DNA from 2 places in the Achromobacter sp. ISS7 genome. Region 1 is predicted to be linked to the other one. Evidence: riboswitches for the same ligand, from Rfam matches in the RefSeq annotation. Region 1 holds a riboswitch; the other holds the start of a gene.
What was found. Region 1 has a riboswitch for glycine ahead of gcvT (glycine cleavage system aminomethyltransferase GcvT). Riboswitches for the same ligand answer to the same signal wherever they lie in the genome.
Positions count from the first base shown of each region.

Region 2: linked by a shared signal. The riboswitch ahead of AC1HFW_RS13655 (D-amino acid dehydrogenase) and the one ahead of gcvT (glycine cleavage system aminomethyltransferase GcvT) in region 1 are both predicted to bind glycine.

Region 1 is NZ_JAWRZD010000001.1:5,430,728-5,439,728, reverse strand. Features, by position in the region: gene gcvH (glycine cleavage system protein GcvH) at 1-77, opposite strand, end outside; gene gcvT (glycine cleavage system aminomethyltransferase GcvT) at 175-1,275, opposite strand; glycine riboswitch at 1,359-1,481, opposite strand; glycine riboswitch at 1,515-1,607, opposite strand; gene AC1HFW_RS24720 (ZIP family metal transporter) at 1,714-2,607, opposite strand; gene AC1HFW_RS24715 (superoxide dismutase) at 2,635-3,249, opposite strand; gene AC1HFW_RS24710 (BaiN/RdsA family NAD(P)/FAD-dependent oxidoreductase) at 3,482-4,684, opposite strand; gene AC1HFW_RS24705 (arginine/lysine/ornithine decarboxylase) at 4,702-6,963, opposite strand; gene AC1HFW_RS24700 (hypothetical protein) at 7,208-7,660, opposite strand; gene AC1HFW_RS24695 (GNAT family N-acetyltransferase) at 7,776-8,303, shown strand; gene AC1HFW_RS24690 (GGDEF domain-containing protein) at 8,354-9,001, opposite strand, start outside.
Region 2 is NZ_JAWRZD010000001.1:3,034,585-3,043,585, reverse strand. Features, by position in the region: gene pdxR (MocR-like pyridoxine biosynthesis transcription factor PdxR) at 1-1,106, shown strand, start outside; gene AC1HFW_RS13670 (PhzF family phenazine biosynthesis protein) at 1,249-2,037, shown strand; gene AC1HFW_RS13665 (sulfite exporter TauE/SafE family protein) at 2,192-2,935, shown strand; gene AC1HFW_RS13660 (LysR substrate-binding domain-containing protein) at 3,021-3,959, shown strand; gene AC1HFW_RS13655 (D-amino acid dehydrogenase) at 3,934-5,163, opposite strand; glycine riboswitch at 5,208-5,294, opposite strand; glycine riboswitch at 5,296-5,387, opposite strand; gene blaELC (ELC family class C beta-lactamase) at 5,526-6,791, shown strand; gene AC1HFW_RS13645 (3-hydroxybutyryl-CoA dehydrogenase) at 6,828-7,841, opposite strand; gene AC1HFW_RS13640 (NAD/NADP octopine/nopaline dehydrogenase family protein) at 7,844-8,941, opposite strand.

The DNA of each region.
Region 1 (9,001 bases):
CCGACGACGAACACGTCGCCTTCGGCTTTGACCCATTCATGGGACTCGGTGTACTTGCGATCGGTGGGCAGACTCATGGGAACTCCTGGGGGATTCGGATAAGGAAATGGTGTTGCGCGCCTCGCGCCGACGGCCCTGCCCCGAGGGGCCGGCCAGCGGCGCGAAGCTTCGAGTTTACGAGTGTTCGACGGCTTTGCCGTTACGGACAAACGGCAGTTTGCAGACCAGGGCGGGCACCCACTTGCCGCGGATGTCGACCTCGACCGTGTCGCCCGCGGCCACGCCTTGCGGCAGGCGCGCGAAACCGATCGAGACGCCCAGCGTCGGCGACATGGTGCCGCTGGTCAGCTCGCCCACGCCGTGCGGGGTGCGCACCGCCATGTGGGCGCGCATCACGCCGCGCTCCTGCAGTTTCAGGCCGATGAAGGTGGCGGGCGTGGCGAACTGCTCCAGCGCGTCGCGGCCGATGAAGCGGCGCTCGGGGTTTTTCAGGGACACCGTCCAGGTCAGCGCGGCTTCGCCGGGCTGGGTCAGTTCGTCCATGTCCTGGCCGTACAGGTTCATGCCGGCTTCCAGGCGCAGCGTGTCGCGCGCGCCCAGGCCCGCCGGGCGCACGCCCTGGGCCGCCAGGTCGCGCCACAGTTGCACCGCCTCGGTGGCAGGCAGCACGATCTCGAAACCGTCTTCGCCGGTGTAGCCGGTGCGCGCCACCAGGGTGTCGTCGCCGACGCGGGCGGCCACGAACGGGGTCAGCGGCTCGCTGGCGGCCTGCCAGGCCGGACGCGCGGCCCAGACCTTGGCGCGGGCATTGGGGCCCTGCACGGCGATCATGGCCAGGTCACGGCGCGGCGTGATGGCGACGTCGAACTTGCCGGCCTGCTTGACGCGCTGCATCCAGGCCATGTCCTTGTCGGCCGTGCCGGCATTGACCACCACGCGCCATTCATCGGCGGCGAAGAAGTAGACGATCAGGTCGTCGATGACGCCGCCCTGCGGGTTCAGCATGCAGGTGTAGAGCGCCTTGCCGGGCACGGTCAGCTTGGCCACGTCATTGGCCACCAGGCGCTGCAGGAAGGCAAAGGCATCGGGGCCGGTGACGTCGGCGTTGAGCATGTGCGAAACGTCGAACATGCCGGCGTCCTGGCGCACCGCGTGGTGTTCTTCCAGTTGCGAGCCGTAGGCCAGGGGCATGTCCCAGCCGCCGAAATCGACCATGCGGGCGCCGGAGGCGATGTGTTCGTCGGCCAGCGGGGTGCGTTTGAGGGTTGCGGACATGCGCGGGTACTCCGGAGCGGCAGCGGTGCCAGGGTTACGGAATGCCGCCGGCGGACAGGAAACGCCCGCGCAACGGCTGAATTTTCCGCCCCTCTGTCCTTTTGCCTGAGAGTTGCCCCGCGTGGCGGGTTTGCACCTTCGGCGCCTGGGCTGCGCGCTATGTCCCTGTTTGGGCAGCGGCGCCAGGTCTCTCCAGAGTGCTGCTTTGCCGCGTCCGCGCGGTAAAAACCGGGACAGGGCAAACATGCGCGGTATGGGATACCTGAGCGATTCTGGGCGAATTGCGCCTTCGGCGGCGGCCGCGGACGGCCGCTCTCTCCCGCAACATGCGTGACAGCGCCGAAAGCATACCGCGAAACGCCGTTCCGTTGTTGATCCACGGCCTTGATACGCGGCCTCGATCCGAGGCCGCGGGCCCGCCCCCCGCGCGACGGCCGCTCAGCCCAGCGCGGTGTCCAGCAGCATCATCAGCACGAAGCCCAGCATCAGCCCGCAGGTGGCGTAGACCTCGTGCCCCTTGCGGTGCGATTCCGGGATGATCTCGTGGCTGATCACGAACAGCATCGCCCCGGCGGCGAAACCCAGCCCCCACGGCAGCAGCGCCGCCGACCAGCCCACCACCGCCGCGCCCAGCACCGCGCCGACCGGCTCGACCAGGCCCGACAGCATGCCCAGCGCCACCGCGAACGCGCGCTTGTAGCCGGCGGCGATCAAGGCCACGGCCACCACCAGCCCCTCGGGAATGTCCTGGATGGCGATGCCGGTGGCCAACGCCGTGCCGCGCACCGGATCGTTGCCGGCGTAGCCCACGCCGATGGCCAGGCCCTCGGGCAGGTTGTGCAGCGTGATCGCGAAGACGAACAGCCAGGTGCGGCGCAGGCGGTGCGCCTCGATGCCCTCGCGGCCCTTGATGAAGTGCTCGTGCGGCAGCAGCCGGTCCATCAGCAGCAGTACCGCCGCGCCCAGCAGGATGGCGGCGCCCACCGTCAGGCCCGCGCCCCACGGGCCGGCGCCCTGGGCCTCGGCCGCCGCGATGCCCGGCGCCACCAGCGAAAAGGCGCTGGCCGCCAGCATCACGCCGGCGCCGAAGCCGAACATGCTGTCCTGCATCTTCTGCGGGATGGTGCGCGCGAACAGCACCGGCAGCGTGCCGGCGGCGGTGGCGCCGGCCGCCACCATGCCGCCCAGCAGCGCGTCGGCCACGTGCGGCGCGTGCTCGTTGAAATAGACCCACATCTGGTGCAGGCCCAGGCAGGCGACCAGCACCGCCAGCGTCCAGACACTGACGCTGATGGCCGCGGGCCGGATGCGATGACGGCTGAAAGTGTTCATGGACCGCTGCCCCCGCGCAATGCCGGCTCAGCCCACGGCGGCGGCGTAGCGGCGCGCCACCTCGGGCCAATCGATCACATTGTAGAAGGCGCCGATGTATTCCGGCCGGCGGTTCTGGTACTTCAGATAGTAGGCGTGCTCCCACACGTCCAGCCCCAGGATCGGCGTGTTGCCCTGCATCAGCGGGCTGTCTTGGTTGGCGCTGCTTTCCACCAGCAGCTTGCCGGCCGGCGTGACGCTGAGCCAGGCCCAGCCGCTGCCGAAGCGCGTCAGCGCCGCCTTGGTGAAGGCTTCGCGGAAGGCCGCGTGGCCGCCCAGTTCGGCGTCGATGGCGCGGGCCAGGGCGCCGTCGGGCTCGCCGCCGCCCTGCGGCGACATCACCGACCAGAACAGGCTGTGGTTGGCGTGGCCGCCGCCGTTGTTGCGCACCGCGCCGCGGATGGCCTCGGGCAGTTGGTCGATGCGCGCCACCAGGGCGTCGACCGGCTCGTCGGTGGCGATGCCGGCGCCGTCCAGCGCGGCGTTCAGGTTGTTGACGTAGGTCTGGTGGTGCTTGCTGTGGTGGATCTCCATCGTCAGGGCGTCGATGTTCGGCTCGAGCGCGTCGTAGGCGTAAGGCAGGGGCGGCAAGGTGTAGGCCAAGGCGGTCTCCGTCGGGCGACGCTGCCGGTGATGACAAGCGTCTGATTTTTAGAAATACAAATGATAGGTATTTTTATTTGATATCACAACGATAACGTTGCAATGCCTGTCATGCAGCCAGGCTATGAGCCGCGCAGGCCCTTGGCGGGCAGCACGAAGCGTGCCCGCGCCGATGGGCGGGAAACGCGTGGGACGAAGCGGGCGGCGCGCCCGGAGAATGCGGCTGGAGCGCCTAGAGCGCGTTGCCGCAGGCGACGCCCGAGGCCCAGGCCCACTGGAAGTTGTAGCCGCCGAGCCAGCCGGTGACGTCCACGGCCTCGCCGATGAAGTACAGGCCGGGGGTGGTCTTGGCCTGCATCGACTTCTGGTCCAGGCCGCGGGTGTCGACGCCGCCGCGCATGACCTCGGCCTTCTTGTAGCCGGCGGTGCCGCTGGGCACCAGCGTCCACTGGTGGATGTCCTGCGCCAGGGCGCGCAGGGTCTTGTCGGGCGCGTCGGCCAGGCGCAGCGCCGCCAGGCCCGGCTTGCCGCCCTGCTCCGCCAGCTGCAGCCAGCGGTCGGCCAGGCGCTTGGGCCACAGGCCGGCCAGCACCGTGTGCAATTGCTGCCGGTTGCCGGACTTGGCGGCCAGCAGTTCGGCGGCCAGGTCGCGCCCCGGCGCCAGGTCGATGACGATCGGCTCGCCCGGTTTCCAGAAGCTGGAGATCTGCAGGATGGCCGGGCCCGACAGGCCGCGATGGGTGAACAGCAGGTCCTCGAGGAACTCGCCGCGCGCCTTGCCCTGCCCCGTGGCCAGGTTGACCTCCAGCGCCACGCCGGACAGTTCCGACAACGGCTGCCAGTGCGCGGCGTCGAAGGTCAGCGGCACCAGCGCCGGCCGCGGCTCGACCACCTTCAGGCCAAACTGGCGCGCCAGCTTCAGGCCGAAGTCGGTCGCGCCCAGCTGCGGGATCGCCATGCCGCCCGTGGCCACCACCAGCTTGGCCGCGCGGATCGCGCCCTGGCTGGTGCGCAGCTCGAAGCCGGCCTCGCCATGGGCTACCTCGGCCACCTGGCAGCCCATGCGCCATTGCACCCCGCCGGCGTCGCATTCGGCGCGCAGCATCTCGATGATGGATTCGCTGGAATCGTCGCAGAACAGCTGGCCGCGGTGCTTCTCGTGCCAGGCGATGCGGTGGCGCTTGAGCAGCGCCAGGAAGTCCTGCGGCGTGTAGCCCGCCAACGCCGACCGGCAGAAATGCGGATTGTCGGACAGGAAGTTGGCGGGACCGGCGCCGAGGTTGGTGAAGTTGCAGCGGCCGCCGCCCGAGATGCGGATCTTCTCGGCCAGCCGCTCGGCGTGATCGACCAGCACCACGCGCAGGCCGCGCTGGCCGGCGACCGCGGCACACATCATGCCAGCGGCGCCGGCGCCGAGAACGGCGACATCGAACATCAAGACTCCGGACCCGATCAGTCTTCGATCAGGCAGTCAACGTAGTAACGCTTCTCGCCGTCCGGACCCACTTCGTCGGCCAGGCCGTGGATGTAGGTCTCGAAGCCCGGGAAGCGCTCGTTGAACTCACGCGCGAACTGCAGGTACTGGACGATGGTGCGGTTGAAGCGCTCGCCCGGGATCAGCAGCGGGATGCCCGGAGGGTACGGCGTCAGCAGCACGCCGGTGACGCGGCCTTCCAGCTGGTCGATGTCGACACGCTCGACCTCGCGGTGCGCCATGCGGGCGAAGGCGTCGGACGGCTTGAGCGCCGGCACCATGTCGCTCAGGTACATCTCGGTGGTCAGGCGGGCCACGTCGCGCTCGCGGTAGGCCTCGTGGATCTGCTGGCACAGGTCGCGCAGGCCCATGCGCTCGTAGCGGCGATGGCCACGGCAGAAGTCCGGCAGGATGCGCCACAGCGGCTGGTTGCGGTCGTAGTCGTCCTTGAACTGCTGCAGCGCGGTCAGCAGCGTGTTCCAGCGGCCCTTGGTGATGCCGATGGTGAACAGGATGAAGAACGAATACAGGCCGGTCTTCTCGACCACCACGCCGTGCTCGGTCAGGTACTTGGAGACCAGCGCGGCGGGGATGCCGGTTTCGCCGAAGCTGCCCGACATGTCCAGCCCCGGCGTGATGACCGTGGCCTTGATCGGGTCCAGCATGTTGAAGCCTTCGGCCAGGTCGCCGAAGCCGTGCCAGTGCTCGTTGGACTCCAGGACCCATTCATCGCGGTTGCCGATGCCTTCGGACACCAGGCGGTTCGGGCCCCAGACCTTGAACCACCAGTCGTTCTTGCCGAACTCGGACTCCACCTTGCGCATGGCGCGGCGGAAGTCCATGGCTTCGCGGATGCTTTCCTCGACCAGCGCGGTGCCGCCCGGGGGCTCCATCATGGCCGCGGCCACGTCGCACGACGCGATGATCGCGTACTGCGGCGAGGTCGACGTGTGCATCAGGTAGGCTTCGTTGAAGACGTTGCGGTCGAGCTTGCGGGTCTCGGACTCCTGCACGATGATCTGCGAGGCCTGCGAGATGCCGGCCAGCAGCTTGTGCGTGGAGTGGGTGGCGAACACCATCGCGTCCTTGCTGCGCGGACGGTCCTGGCCGATGGCGTGCATGTCCTGGTAGAACTCGTGGAACGAGGCGTGCGGCAGCCAGGCTTCATCGAAGTGCAGCGTGTCGACATAGCTGCCCAGCTGCTCCTTGATCATCTCGACGTTGTAGATCACGCCGTCGTAGGTGCTCTGCGTCAGCGTCAGGATGCGCGGGTTCTTGTTCACCGCTTCGCGCGCGAACGGGTTGGCCTCGATCTTCTTGCGGATGTTGTCCGGGTGGAACTCTTCCAGCGGGATCGGGCCGATGATGCCCAGGTGGTTGCGCGTCGGGCGCAGGAACACCGGGATCGCGCCCGTCATGGTGATGGCGTGCAGGATCGACTTGTGGCAGTTGCGGTCCACCACCACGACGTCGCCGGCGGCGACGTTGGCGTGCCACACCACCTTGTTCGAGGTCGAGGTGCCGTTGGTCACGAAATAGCAGTGGTCGGCGTGGAAGATGCGCGCCGCGTTCAGTTCCGATTCGGCCACGGGGCCGGTGTGGTCCAGCAGCTGGCCCAGTTCGTCGACGGCGTTGCAGACGTCGGCGCGCAGCATGTTCTCGCCGAAGAACTGGTGGAACATCTGGCCCACCGGGCTCTTCAGGAACGCCACCCCGCCCGAGTGGCCGGGGCAGTGCCAGGAATAGGAGCCGTCCTGCGCGTACTTGACCAGCTCGCGGAAGAACGGCGGCGGCAGGCTGTCGACGTAGCTGCGGGCTTCGCGGATGATGTGGCGCGCCACGAATTCGGGGGTGTCCTCGAACATGTGGATGAAGCCGTGCAGTTCGCGCAGGATGTCGTTCGGAATGTGTTCCGAGGTGCGCGTCTCGCCATACAGGTAGATGGGAATGTCGGCGTTGCGAAAGCGCAGTTCGCCGATGAAGGTGCGCAGGTTCTTGATCGCGCTGGCCACGTCCTCGGGCGAATCCACGTCGAACTCTTCATCGTCGATCGACAGGATGAAGGCGCTGGCACGGCTCTGCTGCTGGGCGAACGAACTCAGGTCGCCGTAACTGGTCACCCCGATCACCTCGACGCCCTCGGCCTCGATCGCCGAAGACAAAGCACGGATACCCAGACCGGACGCGTTCTCGGAACGGTAGTCCTCGTCGATGATGAAGATGGGGAAGCGGAATTTCATGCAGGCGCTCCTGGGGGCAAGGCGAATCGGACCGTGTTGGCGGACGCGAGTGTACTTCTAGTGAAAAACCGTCTGATGACAGGCGGGCGCGAGGTCCCCGCCGGCGGCGGGAATGGCCGAATTGTAGGGCCGTTTTTCTCCAGACCCTATGGTTTTCCCGAAGACCGTTGCAACGAGTCCGCGAGCGGCGCCCGCGGGGCGGCCGGCAGGACGCCGGCCAGGCCCCCGCGCGAGGCGCGCGGACCTACCTCAGGGTGCGGGCCTCGCCCGCGTCCAGGGCCGCGATGAAGCGCTCGAAGTACGGCGGGATGGCCTCGGCGGCGCCGTAGCGGATGCGCCGCTCGACCTTGGCGATGGCGCCGAAGCAGACCTCGGCGTCGGGCTCGCCGCAGACCAGCACCACCGGGTCCTCGTCGTCGCAGACCTCGTACAGGCCGCCATGGGCGCGCCGGGCCACCTCGTAGAGGTAGGCGGCGGCGCCGACGGTCTGCATGGGAGTCAGGGGCAAGGTGCCCACATGCGCGGCTTCGAGCGCATCTTCCAGCGCATGGACGCTCGACGGTGTGTAGTCGAGCCCGGCTCCGGCGGAACCGGCGGCCTGGACGAAATCCTCGGCGGCGTGAGCCACGCGGGCCACGAACTCTTCCTGGACCTCGTCGCGCTCGGCCTCATGGTTTATCTTGAGGAAACCGAACATCATTGGCTCCTTTGTGAAAACCGCAAGCGGCGTTGCCCCATTATAGGCAGCCCGCACGCCTATACTGGCCCGACAGCACCAAGACCGTACCCTATTCCCAACACTGCCCCGTCCCGTGAATTCCCCATCCGACCTGCTTGTCCGACGTCTGATCCCCCAGGATGCCCAGGGGCTGCGCCAGTTGCGCCTGGATGCCCTGCGCGAGACCCCGGAAGCGTTCGGATCGAGTTACGAAGAGGAACACACGCTGACACTGGAAGACATCCGCGGCTGGATCGCCCCGGCGGACGACAGCGCGATGTTCGGCGTGTTCTCGGCAGCGGCGCTGGCCGGCATCATCGGCGTCACCCGCCAGCGCAAGCTCAAGATGCGCCACAAGGCGCACATCTGGAGCGTCTACGTGGCGCCCGGCTGGCGCGGCCGGGGGCTGGCGCGCCAGTTGATGCGGGCGGCCATCGAGCATGCCGGCGCCATGCGCGGCGTGCGCACGGTGCAGCTGAGCGTCACCGCCAACAACGCGGCGGCGCGGCAGCTGTACGCCAGCCTTGGCTTCGAGGAATACGGCCTCGAACGCGAGGCCCTGTGCGTCAACGGCGAGCTGTACGACGAAGTGCTGATGGCGCTGGCCCTGCCCGGCCGCTAGGGGCTGTTTGCACTAACCGCACCACACTCCGGCATCGGGCGGCGCCGAGATCAGGCGGCGCCCGCGCGGCGTCGCGAACCGTAGGCCCAGACCTGGTTGCGGCCGCCGTCCTTGGCCTTGTACAGCGCCTGATCGGCCGCCTTGATGACCGCGTCCGGCGCGCGCAACGCCTCGCCACGCTCGGCCACCCCGATGCTGACCGTGACCCGCAGCGGCCGGGTATTGCGGCCGCGACCGCCGCGGCGGCGCAAGCCGACCTGGTCCGCCTTGGGCCGCGCCGGCTTGTCGCGCAGGCGCATCTGGTAGGCCTCGATCGCGCGCCGCACGGTTTCCAGGTGCGGCATGGCCTCGATCGCGGTCTTGCCCGGAAACACCAGCGTGAATTCCTCGCCGCCGTAGCGGTAGGCATAGCCGCCGCCCGGCACCCGGCGCAGCTGCGCCGCGACCATGCGCAGCACCTGGTCGCCGACGTCGTGGCCATGGGTATCGTTGAACGCCTTGAAGTGATCGACGTCGGCCATCGCCAACGTGTAGACGCGGCCCATGCGCTGCAGCCGTTCGTTGAGCGCGCGGCGGCCCGGCAGGCCGGTCAGCTCGTCGCGGAAGGCCATGTGGTAGCCCTCGTGCGCCAGCGAAATAGACAGCGATGTCAGCGCGGCCGATGCCATCACGGCCAGTTCGATCGCGTGCTGGCCGCC
Region 2 (9,001 bases), 2.4 Mb from region 1:
CGGCGCCGTCGCCGCGCCGTGAAGCATCCTTCATGGCGCGCAGCGCCGATGCCTCGCTGTTCCCCATGGAAACCTGGCGCAAGGGCCTGATGGCCAGCGCCCAGCGCGTCACGCCGGCGCAACTGGCGCACGAGGATCCGCTGGGCTGGCATCCGCTGCGCGAGCAGATCGCCCGCTACCTGGGCGCCGCGCGCGGCATCGCCTGCGACGCCGGCCAGGTGGTGGTGCTGACCGGCATCCGCGACGGCCTGGACCTGAGCGCGCGCCTGCTGCTGACGCCGCAGGACAAGGTGCTGGTCGAGGATCCCGGCTATCTCAACGCCGAGCCGCTGTTCAGCCAGTACACGCGGCGCATCGTGCCGATCGCCATCGACGAGCACGGCTTTTCGGTCGCGCGCGCCCGGCGCCAGCGCGGCGCCCGGCTGGCGCACGTGACGCCGGCGCATCAGTCGCCCACCGGCGTCACCATGCCCGTGTCGCGCCGCCTGGAACTGCTGGACTGGGCCGCGCAGGCCGGCTGCTGGATCCTCGACGACGACTACGACAGCGAGTTCAGCTACGACGGCGCGCCCCTGGCGGCGCTCAAGAGCCTGGACGGCGGCGACCGCGTGATCCACTTCGGCAGCTTCAACAAGACCCTCTTCAATGCCCTGCGCATCGGTTATGCGGTGGTGCCGCGGTCGCTGGCGCCGGCGTTCTCCCGCGCGCTCTACGTCACCGGACGTTCCTGCAGCGTGATCGAGCAGATGACGCTGGCGGCATTCCTGGAGGACGGCGGTTTCGCGCGCCACGTGCGCAAGGCGCGCTCGGTGTACGCCGCCCGCCGCGACCGCGTCATGGCCATGCTGCGCGAGGCGGTGGGGCCGGCGCCGCTGCGCGTCAGCGGCGAGCAGACCGGCTTTCATTTGGTGTGGTGGCCGCCGTCCGGCTTCGACGTCGCGGCCCTGCTGGCCCGTGCCCGTGACTGGGGCGTGGGCATCCAGCCGGTCGCCGACTTCTGCCGGCGGGTGTCCTGGCCGGACGGCGTGGTCATCGGCTACAGCGCGCGGCAGGACGCCGACCTGGACCGGCTGGAGGCGCTGCTGCGCGAGGTCACGCGCCGCTAGCAGGGGGCGTGGGACAGGCCTTGGCACAGACGGGCGCCCGCTCGCCAGGCGCGGGCGGTTTTCGTAGCAAAATGCCGCACGGCGTGTCCGCGCACGCCGCCGACTTTCACCGCACTCGATTCACCGCATTCCAGGATCCTCCATGCCGCAACTCGATCTCTACCAGGTAGACGCCTTCTCCGCCGCGCCCTTCGGCGGCAATCCCGCCGCGGTGGTGCCGCTGGACGCCTGGCTGCCGGACGCCACGCTGCAACGCATCGCCGAAGAGAACAACCTGTCGGAAACCGCCTACGTCGTGCGCCGCGGCGACCAGTACGACCTGCGCTGGTTCACGCCCGCGGTCGAGGTCGATCTGTGCGGCCACGCCACGCTGGCGACGGCCTGGGTGCTGTTCGAGCAACTCGGCGCCAAGCACGAGGTGCTGCGTTTCGCCACCCGCAGCGGCGAGCTGCAGGTGCGCCGCGCCGGCGATGGCCTGGCGATGGATTTCCCGGCCAGGCAGCCGGTGGCCGAGGCCGTGCCGCCCGGCCTGTTGCAGGCCTTGGGGCTGGCCGAGGCGCGGGCGCTGTACCGCACCGACGACTACCTCGTCGTGATCGACGACGAAGCGCTGATCGACGGCCTCAAGCCGGACTTCGCCGCGCTGGCGGCCTTCGACGTGCGCGGCGTGGCGGTGACCGCGCCGTCCGCGCGCCACGATTTCGTGTCGCGCTGGTTCGGCCCGCGGGTCGGCGTGAACGAAGACCCGGTGACCGGTTCCGCGCACACCTCGCTGGCGCCGTACTGGGCGCAGCGGCTGGGCAAGACGGTCCTGAGCGCCGAGCAGGGCGGGGCGCGCAAGGGCCAGCTGCGCTGCGAGGTGCGCGACAACGGCCGCGTCATCATCAGCGGCCAGGCCGCCTTGTACTTGCGCGGCACGATTTTCCTCTGATGCGGCGCGGCGCCGGCCGCCATTACCGAAAACCTATCGCCTCATCAGCACTTCAAATACGCCCCGCGCCGGGGCGCGCCTAGAATCTGCCGTCACAAGATCAAGGACCGGCGCGCCCCGCGCCGCCGGTCACGACAACGAGGAGACGCAGGGCATGGATGCGGTGTGGATAGTGGCGATCGGCGCGGCCGCGGCGGGCTTCGTGCAGGGGCTGTCGGGCTTTGCCTTCGGCATGGTGGCCATGTCGTTCTGGGCCTGGGTGCTGGACCCGCGGCTGGCGGCGGCGCTGGCGGTGTTCGGCGCGCTGACCGGACAACTGCTGGCGGTGTTCTCGGTGCGCCGCGGCTTCAACTGGCCGCTGCTGTGGCCCTTCCTGCTGGGCGGGCTGGCCGGCATTCCGCTGGGCGTGCTGGTCCTGCCGCACCTGGACATGGACTGGTTCAAGGCGGTGCTGGGCGCGCTGCTGGCGCTGTGGTGCCCGGTGATGCTGATGGCGCAGCGCCTGCCGCGCATCGGCGGCAACCGCTGGGGCGACGGCGCGGTGGGCCTGGTGGGCGGCGTGCTGGGCGGCATCGGCGGCTTCGCCGGCAGCGTGCCGACGCTGTGGTGCACGCTGCGCGGCTTCAACAAGGACACGCAGCGCGCCGTGATCCAGAACTTCAATCTGTCGATGCTGTCGGTGACCATGGCGATCTACCTGGCCACCGGCATCGTCACGCGCGACATGGCGCCCATGTTCGCAGTGGTGGCGCCGGCCATGCTGATCCCCACGCTGCTCGGCACGCGCCTGTATATCGGCATTTCCGAAGTGACGTTCCGGCGCATGGTGCTCGGGCTGCTGACCTGCTCGGGCCTGACGCTGCTGGCGTCGTCGGTGCCGCAGCTGCTGGCGCGCTAGCCGCGCCGGCATCAAGCGCCTTGCATTGACCGCCCCAGGCACGCCGGGCTATGGTCGCCGGATCATCAAATTCGGCTTGAAGATCATGAATCCTTCCCGCATGCTGCCCGGCACGCGCGCCCTGCGGACGTTCGAGGCCGCGGGCCGGCTGCTGAATTTCACCCGCGCCGCGGACGAGGTGGGCCTGACGCCCGCCGCGGTCAGCTACCAGATCAAGGAAATCGAGGACCAGCTCGGCCTGGTGCTGTTCACGCGCAACAGCCGCAGCATCCAGCTGACGCCGGCCGGCGCGGTGCTGCTGGAAGCGACCGCCGATGCGCTCGACGGCCTGCGGCGCGCCGTCGGCCGCGCCCAGCGCATGGCGCGCGGTGCCGGCCACCTGCGCCTGTCGCTGGAAGCGCGCTTCGCCACCCACTGGTTGCTGCCGCGCCTGGCGCGTTTTCGCGCGGCCCATCCGGGCCTGGAACTGACCTTCGACATCAGCGACCAGGTGCGCGATTTCGAGATCGACGATATCGATGCCGCGATCCGCTTCGGCGCCGGCCGTTACCCCGGCGCGCGGGCCGACCGCCTGTTCGCCACCACGCTGGCGCCGATCGCCAGCCCCGCCTTGCTCGCCAGCGGACCGGCCATCGCGTCGCCGCGCGACCTGGCGCGCTACCCGCTGAGTCACGTCGATTGCGTGGCCGATGGCATGGTCTGGCCAGACTGGAAAATGTGGCTGGCGGCGGCCGGCGTCGGCGATGTCGACGCCAGCCGCAGCCTGGCGTTTCCAGATTCCAGCCACGTGGCGCAGGCGGCGCTGGACGGCAGCGCCGTGGGCCTGCTGGAACCGGCCATGGTGGCCGCCGATCTCGCCAGCGGGCGGCTGGTCAGGCTGTTCGATATCGACGTCGGCATGGCGCCGGACTTCGCCTATTACCTGGTCTATCCGCAGGGCAGCGCGGACGACGCGCGGGTGATGGCGTTGCGGGAGTGGCTGGCGCGGGAATCCTGCGCTACGGCAGCGCCACCGCTTCCCTGACGCTCGCCGCCAGCATCTGCGCGGTCGCCGCGGACAGCGTCCAGCCCAGGTGCCCGTGGCCGGTGTTGTAGAACACGCCGGGGCGCTTGCCCGGACCGACGCGCGGCATCATGTCGGGCATCATCGGCCGCAGTCCGCACCACGGCACCACGCGCGCGGTGCGCACGCCGGGAAAGTGGCGGCGGGTCCAGTCGACCAGGGGCTGGATGCGTTCGGCGCGGATGTCCAGGTTGAAGCCATTGAACTCGGCGGTGCCGGCCACGCGGAAGCGCTCGCCCAGGCGGCTGGTGACGATCTTGGCGGCTTCGTCCAGCAGGCTCACGGTGGGCGCGGCCGCCTGGCTCGCGGCGTCGTCCAGGTGCACGCTGATCGAATAGCCCTTGACCGGGTAGATGTTCAGGCGGTCGCCCAGCTGCCGCGCGAACTGGCGGCTGGCGGCGCCGGCGCAGACGACGATGGCGTCGGCCTCGTGCTGTTCGCGCCGCGCGCCGTCCTCGCGCGCCACGTCCAGCACGTAGGGCAGGCCGTCGCGGCTGATGGCGCGGATGTCGGCATCCTGTTCGAAACGCACGCCGCGCCGCAGGCACGCCTGCGCCAGGCCGCTGGTGAACTTGTGGATGTCGCCGGTGGCGTCGGACGGCGTGTAGAAGCCGCCGTGGCAGGGCGTGCTCAGCGTCGGTTCGATGCCGCGGATTTCCTCCGGCGTGACGGCGTGCCGTTCCAGCCCGCCCTCGCGCAGCAGCGCGTTGGCGCGGCGCGCGGTCTCGAAGCTGGCGGCGTCGTGGTAGATGTGCAGGATGCCGCGACGTTGCAGGTCGAAGTCGATGCCTTCCTCGACCGCCATGGCGTACAGGTGCTCGCGCGCCTCGATCGCCATGCGGGTGGTGGCGATGGTGTTCTGGCGGTAGTTGCGGATCTGCCCCATGAACTGGGCCAGCCACGAATACTTGTGCCAGCTCGGGCGCGGGTTGAGCAGCAGCGGCGCGTTGTGGCGGCCGAGCCAGCGCAGGCCCTTCATGACGGTGGCGGCGCTGTTCCAGACTTCGGCGTTGCTGGCGGACAGCTGGCCGCCGTTGGCGTAGGACGTCTCCATGGCGGGATAGCGTTGGCGGTCGTAGACGGTGACGTCGTAGCCCAGTTTGCTCAAGGCGTAGGCGGACGTGACGCCGGTGATACCGGCGCCAATGATGGCGATGCGGGGCATGATGGCTCCAGATGGCGTGGCCACGACCCAATGATCGTGGCACCCCATCTGTCTCTGTACCTGAGAGCTTCACCCGGGCGCGGCGGCGCGGGTTCCCCTTCGGTGGGCGCCAGGCGCCTCTCTCCAGATTGTCTAGACCGCGCAGTCCTGTTGCCTGAGAGTTTCCGGGGCGGTTGCTCCGTCGGCGCCCGCCACGGGGGACGGGACTCTTCTGCGGGGTTTTGAATCGACGAAACCGAGAATAGCCAAAATTCGTCGGGCGCGGCACTCAGGGTTAATACCAGGGTGGCGCGGGATTGGCTCTACACTGGGCGCCGACCCGCCGGCACGCGCCGGCCAAGAAAACGATAGGACGATCTCGCATGCGCGCTCCGGCAATGCCCCGTGTTTTCCCGCGGCCCAAGACCCTGACATCGGCCCTGGCCCTGAGCCTGGTGTTGGCCGGCGCCGCCTCGGCTAGCCCGGCCGCGACGCAGGCCGCCTCCCCAGCCGCCAGCGCACAGGCGCCCGCCGCCAGGTCATCCACGGCGCCGGCTGCCGCACCCGCCAAGGCCGATCGCGCCACGGCCGCCGTCGACGCCGCGGTGGCCGACGTCATGCGCCAGTACGGCATCGCCGGCATGGCCATCGGCGTCAGCCGCGACGGCGAGCAGCGCTTCTTCAACTACGGCGATGCCTCGCGCGAGCCGCGGCGCGCGGTCTCCAGCGACACGCTGTTCGAGCTGGGATCGATCAGCAAGACCTTCACCGTCACGCTGGCCGCCTACGCGCAGGCCACGGGCCGCCTGTCGCTGGCCGACAGTCCGGCCAAATGGGTGCCCGAATTGCAGGGCAGCGAATTCGCCAAGATGACGCTGGTGAACCTGGCCACGCACACCGCCGGCGGTTTCCCGCTGCAGGTGCCGGACGCGGTGCAGACCATGGCGCAGCTGATGGACTACCTGAAGGCGTGGACGCCGCAATACGCGCCCGGCACGCGGCGCACCTACGCCAACCCCAGCATCGGCATGCTGGGCGTGGTGGCGGCGCGCGCGCTGGGCGAGCCCTACGTGGTGGCGATGGAGCAGCAGCTGTTTCCCAAGCTGGGGCTGCGCGACACCTACCTGGAAGTGCCGCCGCGCAAGATGCCCGACTACGCCCAGGGCTACGACAAGCAGGACGCGCCGGTGCGCGTGAATCCGGGCGTGCTGGCCGACGAGGCCTACGGCGTGAAGTCCAGCGCCCGCGACATGCTGCGCTTCGTCGAGATCAACCTGGGCACCGCGCCGGTCGACGCCACGCTGCAGCGCGCCATCGCCGAGACCCACACCGGCTATTACCAGCTGGGCGCGATGACGCAGGACCTGATCTGGGAGCAGTACCGCTATCCGGTCTCGGTGGACGATCTGGTGCACGGCAATTCCGCCAAGGTCGCGTTCGAGACCCTGCCGGTCCAGGCGCTGCAACCGCCGCTGGCGCCGCAGCAGGCGGTGTGGATCAACAAGACCGGCGCCACCAATGGCTTCGGCGCCTACGTGGCGTTCGTGCCGTCGCGCAAGCTCGGCATCGTGATCCTGGCCAACCGCAACTATCCCAACGAGGCGCGGGTGCGGTTGGCGTTGAGGGTGCTCAAGGCGCTGGCGCCGTAAAGGCCGCGCCGGCCGGCGGGCGCCCGCCGCCGGCGTTCATGACCTGCCGGTTGCGGCTGTCTCGCCAGCCGTCCTGGCGCCATCGAACTTCGGCAGCAACCCCATGATCTCCAGCCGCGCGCACAGCTCGCCCAGCCGCCGCAGCTTGTACGCCTCCACGTCCATGCCGGCATAGTCGTAGAAGCCCTGGCCTTCGCGCAGGCCGTTACGCCCCTGTTCCATGTTGCGTTCGATGATGGCCGGGGCCGCGAAGCGCGGGTCGAGCGCGCCGGACAGGTAGCGCGAGGCGTAGTAGAGGATGTCGCCGCCGCCCCAGTCGATGAACTCCAGCAGTCCCAGCACCGAGAAGCGCAGGCCGAAGCCCAGTCGCACGGCGGTGTCGATGTCCTCGGCGCTGGCCACGCCTTCCTCGACCATGCGGGCGGCCTCGTTCATGGCCAGCGCCTGGATGCGCGGCACGATGTAGCCGGCCGCCGGGGCGCATTGCACCGGCGTCTTGGCGGCCAGACGCAGCACCGCCAGCAGCTCCTGCAAGGCCGCGTCGGCGGTCTGCGGGCCGCGGCTCACTTCCACCAGCGGAATCAGGTAGGCGGGGTTGAGCCAGTGCGCGTTGAGGAAGCGGCCGGGCTCGCGCACCATGCCGGCCAGCTCGGTGACCAGGAAGGTCGAGGTGGTGGAGGCGATGACGCTGTCCGCCGCGCAGACCTCGCCGAGCCAGGCGAAGGTGTCGCGCTTGATGTCCAGTTGCTCGGGCACCGCCTCGAACACCACGCGGGCGCGGGCCACGTCGGCCACGGCGTCCTCGCGCGCCACCAGGCGCACGCGGCCCAGCGCGGTGTCGGCCTGGGCGTCGTCCAGCAGGCCCAGCCGCACCAGCGTGCCCAGTTCGCGCCGCAGTCCGCCCAGCACGCGGGCGAAGGTCTCGGCCCGCTCGCCGCGCGCGCGCGGCTTGATGTCGATCAGCGTGACCTCCAGTCCGGCATGCAGGTACGACAGGGCGATGCCCATGCCCATGCGGCCGGCGCCGACCACGCACAAGGTCCGTTCCATGGTCAGCATCCTTGCGCGAGCAGCGCGGCCATGTCGGCGCGCGACAGGGTGTCCAGCCCCAGCGCTTCGAGCGTGCGGCCCTCGGCGTACAGGTCGCGGCCGGTGACGGCCGACGCCACGCTCAGCAGGCCCTGCGCCACCGGCGTGGGCACGCCGGCCCAGCGGCCGGTCGACACCAGGAACGACAGGCCCAGGCGCGTGTCCTCCAGCATGTAGCGGTGCGTGCCCAGGTCGATGGTCTCGCGCCAGTCGCCGCTGTCGGTCAGCTTGCCGTGGGCGCCGCGGCCGTACATCCACTCGTCGCCCTCGCTGGCGTAGTGGTCGGCCAGCGGAAAGTGCGGCGCGGCGTAGCCGAGCGCGGCGCGGATGGCGATGCGTTCGGCGTCCAGCGCGTCGGTCACGCGGCGGATCGACGGCTGCGTGCCTTCGTTGTGGATGTCCCAGCGCTCGAAGTGTTCGAGCGGACCGGCGTTCATCAGGATCAGTGGCGGATGGATCACCGGGCCGGCATTCATCAGGGCGCCCGACAGCGCGTCCTCGATCGGCTCGATGCTGGGGTAGGCCCGCGCCAGCGTCTCGAACGCGGGGCCGGCCAGGCGGCGGGGGAAAACGCCGGTGGGCAGGCGGGTGGCGTAGGCGCTGATGACGACGCGGTCGCCATGCTTGCGCGCCAGGTAGGGCAGCGTGCCGGTCTCGGCGAAGGCGACCTCGGCGCGGTTGCCGGCGTCCTTCAGGGCGCGGGCGAACAGATAGCTGCCGAAGGTGCCGGGCGGCAGGAACACCACCTGGCCGTCGCGCAGGTGCGGCGCCAGTTCGGGCGCCAGCGCGGCGTGCGTGGTGGACGGCAGCGGAATCACCAGCAGCGCCGCGTCCTCGGTGGCGCTGGCCAGGTCGGCGGCCAGCGCGATCTGGCCGGGCGCGTCGCCCAGCGCGATGCGGCGCGTGCCGCGATAGTCGGTGACTTCCAGGGCGCCGTCGCGGCGCAGGCCATCAAAGGCCGCGCCGTCGCGGCGCCACAGGCGTACCTGGTGTCCCTTTTCCGCCAGGTCGGCGGCCGCCGCGTAGCAGCCGTGGCCGCCTCCAATAACACCGATGCGCATGATCAAGCTCCTTCGAGAGAGCTTCGATGCTATCGACGGCGCGCGGGCGAGGCTGCGCCG